2 regions of the Streptomyces sp. NPDC088915 genome follow, and region 2 is predicted to be linked to the other one. Evidence: riboswitches for the same ligand, from Rfam matches in the RefSeq annotation. Region 2 holds a riboswitch; the other holds the start of a gene.

Region 1 (3,211 bases), on a different contig from region 2:
GAGGATGGCGTTGGCGCCGAGCGAGGACTTGTCCGGGGTGGCGTCCAGGTCGAACATGGCCTGGTCGATCAGGCGCTGCTCGGTGGCGTCGTAGCCGACGAGCTCCGGGCCGATCTGCTCGATGACGGCGAGGACGGCCTTCTCGACGCCCTTGCCCTGGTAGCGGTTCGGGTCACCGTCGCGGAGCTCGAGGGCCTCGAACGCACCGGTGGAGGCGCCGGACGGAACGGCAGCACGGCCGGTGCTGCCGTCGTCGAGGCCGACCTCGACCTCGACCGTGGGGTTGCCTCGGGAGTCCAGGATTTCCCGGGCTACGACGACGTCGATGGACGGCACGAGCATCTCCTTCTGGGATGTGACGCGGGATGTGACGCAAGGTCGGTGCAGGGTCGCTTGGCCTTGCGACAAGAGCCTAACCGCCCCGGAGGCTCCGACCGGCCGGGCGCCCGCCCCCTGGGACGAAAAAGGACCCGAGGGCATGCACAACGGGACGAAGGACCCCGGACCTACCGGGCGGTAACCGTCAGACGGGACCGACGGCCGTCCCGTACGGAGGGCCGTCTCGTACGAGAGGTCGTCCCGTACGAGGGGTCGTCCCGTACGAGAGGTGTCCCCCCATCAAGGGGGAACCCCGGCCCGGCGCGCACGGGGGAGTGGCGCGCCGGACCGGGGTGGTCACCGCGGGAGGGTCATCGGGGGCGCGTGAGCCGCCGGACTCACGCGACCCGCCGGGCTCACTTCAGGTGGAGCTGCTGGCCCGGGTAGATCAGGTCGGCGTTCTCGACGACGTCGTCGTTGAGCTCGAAGAGCTGGGCCCAGCCGCCCTTGACGCCCTGGGCGTCGGCGATCTTGCTGAGGGTGTCGCCGGCCACGACCTTGTACTCGCCGTCACCCTTCTTGACCGTCTTGCCGGTCGGGGTGGTGACGGTCTTCTGCGGGGCGGCCTTCGGAGCCTGGCGCGGCTGGCTGCGGGTGGTCGGCTGCTCGGCCTTCCGCTCCTGCTTCGGCTGCGCCTGCTGCTGCGGCTGCTCCTGCTGCGACTGCTCCTGCGGCGCGCTCTCGGCGGCGCCGCCGTCGTACGAGGCGCCGGAGAGGCCCACGCCGCAGCTCGGCCAGGCGCCCTTGCCCTGGCCCGCGAGGACCTTCTCGGCGACGGCGATCTGCTGCGCCTTCGACGCCTGGTCGGCGCGCGGGGCGTAGGCGGTGCCACCGAAGGCGGCCCAGGTGGAGTTCGTGAACTGCAGGCCGCCGTAGAAGCCGTTGCCGGTGTTGATGGACCAGTTGCCGCCGGACTCGCACTGGGCGACGCGGTCCCACTCGGAGGCCGTGGCGGCCGAGGCGGTGCCCGCGGTCATCAGCGGGGCGGCGACGGCGACGCCGGTGACGCCGACGAGCGCGGCGACCTGGGCGGCCTTGGAGGGACGGCGGTGTTTGCCCTTGACGGAAAACAGCATGGGGATTCTCCTCACCGACGCCTGCGAGGTGAGCTGTCGGGTTCGGGCCGAAGAGTTGCCCGGCCGCGTGTCCTAGCACGCGGCTTCACCCCAAGCCGGTCGTCGGCCGTCCGTGTCTGGACGGCCGGGCCCGGCACTTACCTTGGGTCCCCCGCTCCTGCCTTCGGCGCTTGCGCGACGACTGTTCCCGTCGGCCGACGGCAGGATTCGGCGTTTCGGTCGACGGGGCCCGCGGTGGCGAGCGATGACGACCGTAGACACAGACCCCCCCGAAGTTCAAAGAGGCTCATACGACGAATTTCGCCTCTTCTTGCCCTTCGGAGGGGACTGTTTGCGCAGGTGAGGGATGACGGAAGCGGAGCTTGCGGGCGCGACACGCCAGTTGGGACAAAGAGACCCATGTCTCACTCGCCCGGAACCGGACATACACCCACGAACTACCCGGCCGTCGGGACCGAACCCTTCGTCAGGTCGAGGTTCTGACCAGGGAGGATGAGGTCCGGATCGGTGCCCACGGTCCGCTTGTTGGCGTCGTAGAGGGCGGTCCACCCTCCGGGCAGTTCGTTCGCCTGGGCGATGTCCGAAAGGCTGTCACCCGGTCGCACGACGTATTCACCCGAAGAGCCCTGACTGTCCGTTGCGCCCGAATCCTTCGCTTCGTCAGCGATCGGGGTCGATTCGGCCTCTTCGGAAAGATTGCCCTTGTCCGAGGCATGTCTACCGGATTCGGTGGAGCTGTCCGGCTTGCCGGTTTCCTCCGGAGCGGCCTCGCCCCGGTGCTTGCCCGTGCCGGGCGCGGCCGACGCTCCCTCATCTTCCGGGATACCGGGCGTAACAGACGTATCGGGCGTAACGGACTCACCGGGGGCGACGGGGACCGTCGGGTCGGACGGATCGGCCGGGAGCGTCGGGTCCGCCGGGTCCGTGGTCCCGGTCGACGCGGACGGCGCGGACGGCGTCGAGGGGGCGGTCGGCGCGCTCGGGCCCGTCGAGCCGGCGGGGGCCGTCGGCGCGGCCGGTGCCGTGGAGGGGGCGGTCGCGGGGGCGGAGGGCTTCGGCGCCTTGGTGGACGGCGCGGCCGTGGAGGCGCCCGACGAGCCCGAGTTCCAGTTCGACTCGGGGACGGGTGCCACGGAGGTCGCCGGAGCGGCGGCCGGACCCGGGTCCACCCCGGTGGGCTTCCCGTCGTTCTTCAGGCCGGCGATCGGCGCGCAGGTGGCCCAGGTGTCGCTGCCCTTGACGAGGACCTTCTCGGCCACCGCGATCTGCTGGGCGCGGCTGGCCAGGTCGGGGCTGGGCGCGTACGCCAGGCCGCCGTGGCGCTCCCAGTCCGCCTGGGTGAGCTGGAGGCCGCCGTACATCCCGTTCCCGGAGTTGGCGCTCCACTGACCGCCCGACTCGCACTCGGCGACGCGGTCCCAGGTGGCGGCGTCGGCGGCGGACGCGGATCCGGTGGCGAGCAGGGGCAGCGCCATGGCGGATCCGGTCACGCCCGCGGCGACGACGATGGCGGGGGCCTGACGGGGGCGACGGTGTCGTCCGTTCCCGGAACGCATAGGTACGCCTTTCGCGTGACGGCTGAGACTGCCGGGAAACGTAGCGGCATTCGAACGCTCGTCACAAGTCGATGGCCACCCGATCACATGAAGATCACATTTCTGACGGACCGTCACCGTACGAGAGGGGTACGGACGGGGAGAACTCCACCGGAAGCGTGCGCAAACCGCGCATGATGAGCCCGCCGCGCCACCGCAGTT
Region 2 (3,211 bases):
ACGACCCCCGCTTCACCAAGAACTACGACAGGTACGGCGAGGGCACCGCGGTCCTCGTCCGGGACGCGCTGGCGGTCTACGCCGAGCGGAACATGTAGCTCCCGGCCCCGGCTCCCGCCCCCCGGCCCCGGGTTCCGCCCAGGCCCCGGGCCCCGCCCAGGCGCCCAGGTCCCGCCCGGCCCCGGGCGCCGCCCCCGTACGCCGGTCGGCCGTGCGGAGTCGCCGTCCGCCGGGGCGGCGGCCACTCTGGAAGGGCGCGGTACGGGGCCGCGGGCGGGCGGACCGGGCAGGAGAGAACAGGTGGGGCACCCCCTAGGAGCGGCGGGCCGAGGGAGGCGGGGCGGTGAGGGCCGTCCCGCGTACCGGGGCGCCCGGCGGTTCATCCGCGCGCTGCCGCCGATGATCATCGTGGGCGGCATCCTCTTCGACGTGACGACCCCCGCCCCGTACACCGCCTCCCCGATGCTCGCCGCCGCCCCGCTGGTCGCCGCGCCCTTCTTCTCCCTGCTCACGACCCTCCTCACCGGGATCGCCGCCGTCCTCGCCTCGGTCGGCCTCTACCTCTTCAGCGACGACGTCACCCGCGCCCCGGCCGTCGCCGAGACCCTGACCGTGCTCACCGTCTCCGGGCTCGCCCTCCTCATCAACCGGGTGGTGCGCCGCAGCGGCGAGCGGCTCGCCTCGGCGCGGGTCATCGCGGAGACCGCGCAGAAGGCGGTGCTGCCGACGCCCGCCGAGCGGATCGGCGGGCTGCGGTGCGCGGCCCGTTACGAGGCGGCGCAGGCGGACGCGTTCATCGGCGGCGACCTCTTCGCCGTGCAGGACACCCCGCACGGGGTGCGGCTCGTGGTCGGGGACGTGCGGGGCAAGGGCCTCGAAGCGGTCGAGGCCGTCGCCGTCGTCATCGGGGCCTTCCGGGAGGCGGCCGAGCAGGAGCGGACCCTGGAGGGCGTGGCGGAGCGGCTCGAACGGGCGCTGGACCGGGAGGGCACCCGCCGGGACAGCCTCGACGCCGTCGAGGGGTTCACCACCGCCGTCCTGGCCGAGATCCCGCGCTCCGACGGCAGCGGCACCTTCGACGGCTTCGTACGGGTCGTCAACCGGGGGCATCCGCCCCCGCTGGTGCTGCACGGGGACGGGCGGGTCGAACCGGTCGATCCGAGCCGGCCGGCGCTGCCCCTCGGCATGGGGGACCTCGCGTCGTGGCCGGACCGTGCCGAGGCCCGGCCGTACCCGCCGGGCACGACGCTGCTCTTCTACACCGACGGCCTCTCGGAGGCGCGGAACGCGCAGGGCGTCTTCTACGACCCGGCGGAGCGGCTGGCGGGGCGGATCTTCCCCGGACCCGAGGAGGTGCTCGACGCACTCGTGGACGACGTACGGCTCCACACGGGCGGCGGGGCGACGGACGACATGGCGCTGCTCGCGCTGAGCCGCCCGGCGGCGGGGCAGCCGGAGAGGCGCCGGACGATGCCGGTGGTGCCGCCCGGGAGGCCCCGCCACTGACCGCCCCCCGGCCCCGCGCGGCCCCGCCACCGACCGCTCCCCGGCTCCGCGCGGCCCCCGCCACCGACCGCCCCCCCGGGCCCCGCGCGGCCCCGCCACCGGCCTCCCGGCGGCCCCCGTCACCACGGGTAGTCGGAATATCTCCCTGCGATAACAATTGACGTAACGTCAGGTCGCAGGGGGTTTGCCGCTCCCGGAGCCCGCTTTGCTGAAGGGGGGTCAAGTCGGACCATTCCCTACCAATTCACTGAATGATCAAGGGGAACGGCTTGGAATCGGGACCCCCTGTCTATTAACGTTCGATAACGCAGCGCGGTCGTCCCAGCCGTCGCAAGAGACGGCACCGTGCGCACGCGCCGAATCCCGCAAGGGAACCGGGGAACCACCATTTGGGGTGAATCGAGCCCTTCGCACCCACCCGTGCGACCGGGCCCGTAGGAGACCTTCCTGCTCCGAACCCGTCAGCTAACCCGGTAGGCGAGAAGGAAGGAAAGGAGCGCGCCTCCGTGGCGTCCAACACCCCTGCCCCCGAAGCCCCCTTCGATGCCTTCGGCGGCGGTGCGGCCCCCTCCGCCCCGGACACCGAGTGGAACCCCACCGAGGATTCCCTCCGCTCCCAGAACCGCTCCGGCGGCCGCCACCGGGTCGTCAAGCAGCGCTCCAACTTCGCCCGTTCCTCCACCGTTCTCGGCGTCGGCGTCATCGCGGCCGTCGGCGCGGGCGGCCTCGCCACCGCGCAGGACAAGCCCCCGGTGGCCATATCCCTCCCGGACCTCCCGGACCTGAACCTGCCCGACGCCCACGACCTCCCCGGCGTCGGCGCGCTCCTGCCCGGCCAGGAGGAGCGGGAGACGGTCCCCGCGGACCGCGCCAACCCGAACCCGCTGACCTCCGCCACGTACACCACCGAGGCCGACGACCGGGCCGCGCGGACCGGGCAGGTCACGCGGGCGAGCCTGACGACCGCGGACGCCCCGAGCGCCGCCGACGCCGGTGAGGCCCTGCGCGCCCGCATCCTCCAGCAGGCCGAGCAGCAGCAGGCCTCCGCCGACGCCGCCGAGAAGGCCGCCGCCGAGGCGAAGGCCAAGGCCGACGCCGCGGAGAAGGCCGAAGCCGAGGCCAAGGCGAAGGCCGCGGAGAAGGCCGAGGCGGAGGCCAAGGCCAAGGCGGAGGCGGAAGCCCGGGCGAAGGCCGAGGCCGAGCGCCTCGCCGAGCTCGCGGCCAGCTACTCGATGCCCCTCTCCTCGTACACCCTCACCGCCACCTACATGCAGTCCGGCTCGATGTGGTCCTCCGGCCACCACACCGGCCTCGACTTCGCGGCCCCCACCGGCACCCCGCTCAAGGCGGTCCACGGCGCCACGGTGAAGTCGGCGGGCTGGTCCGGCTCCTACGGCTACCGGATCGTCCTGGAGCTGGAGGACGGCACCGAGGTCTGGTACTGCCACCTCTCCTCCATGACGGTCTCCGCGGGCCAGACCGTGGGCACCGGCGAGACGATCGGCCGCGTCGGCGCCACCGGGAACGTCTCCGGCGCCCACCTCCACATGGAGGTCCACCCCGGCGGCGGCGACGGCGTCGACCCGGCGGCCTGGCTGCGCTCCAAGGGCCTGACGGTCTGACCCCGCCGAAGCCGCGCGAACCACGCACGGCACGCACGGAATAGGTCCGGTGGCGGAGACCGTTGATCACTCCATGACCTCTC

The links. A riboswitch is a leader RNA that binds a small molecule or an ion and turns the genes downstream of it on or off. The one in region 2 is predicted to bind cyclic di-AMP.
Region 1: it holds a riboswitch for cyclic di-AMP, as region 2 does, so the genes downstream of both, ACIP5O_RS19310 (transglycosylase family protein) here and ACIP5O_RS00075 (M23 family metallopeptidase) in region 2, are expected to answer to the same signal.

What each region holds. Positions count from the first base shown of each region.
Region 1 is NZ_JBIVIR010000010.1:51,136-54,346, forward strand. Features, by position in the region: gene eno (phosphopyruvate hydratase) at 1-342, opposite strand, end outside; gene ACIP5O_RS19310 (transglycosylase family protein) at 735-1,454, opposite strand; cyclic di-AMP (ydaO/yuaA leader) riboswitch at 1,458-1,633, opposite strand; gene ACIP5O_RS19315 (transglycosylase family protein) at 1,892-3,010, opposite strand; gene ACIP5O_RS19320 (cytochrome P450) at 3,105-3,211, opposite strand, start outside.
Region 2 is NZ_JBIVIR010000001.1:22,098-25,308, reverse strand. Features, by position in the region: gene ACIP5O_RS00085 (MerR family transcriptional regulator) at 1-98, shown strand, start outside; gene ACIP5O_RS00080 (PP2C family protein-serine/threonine phosphatase) at 301-1,506, shown strand; cyclic di-AMP (ydaO/yuaA leader) riboswitch at 1,851-2,001, shown strand; gene ACIP5O_RS00075 (M23 family metallopeptidase) at 2,013-3,128, shown strand; gene ACIP5O_RS00070 (aldo/keto reductase) at 3,202-3,211, shown strand, end outside.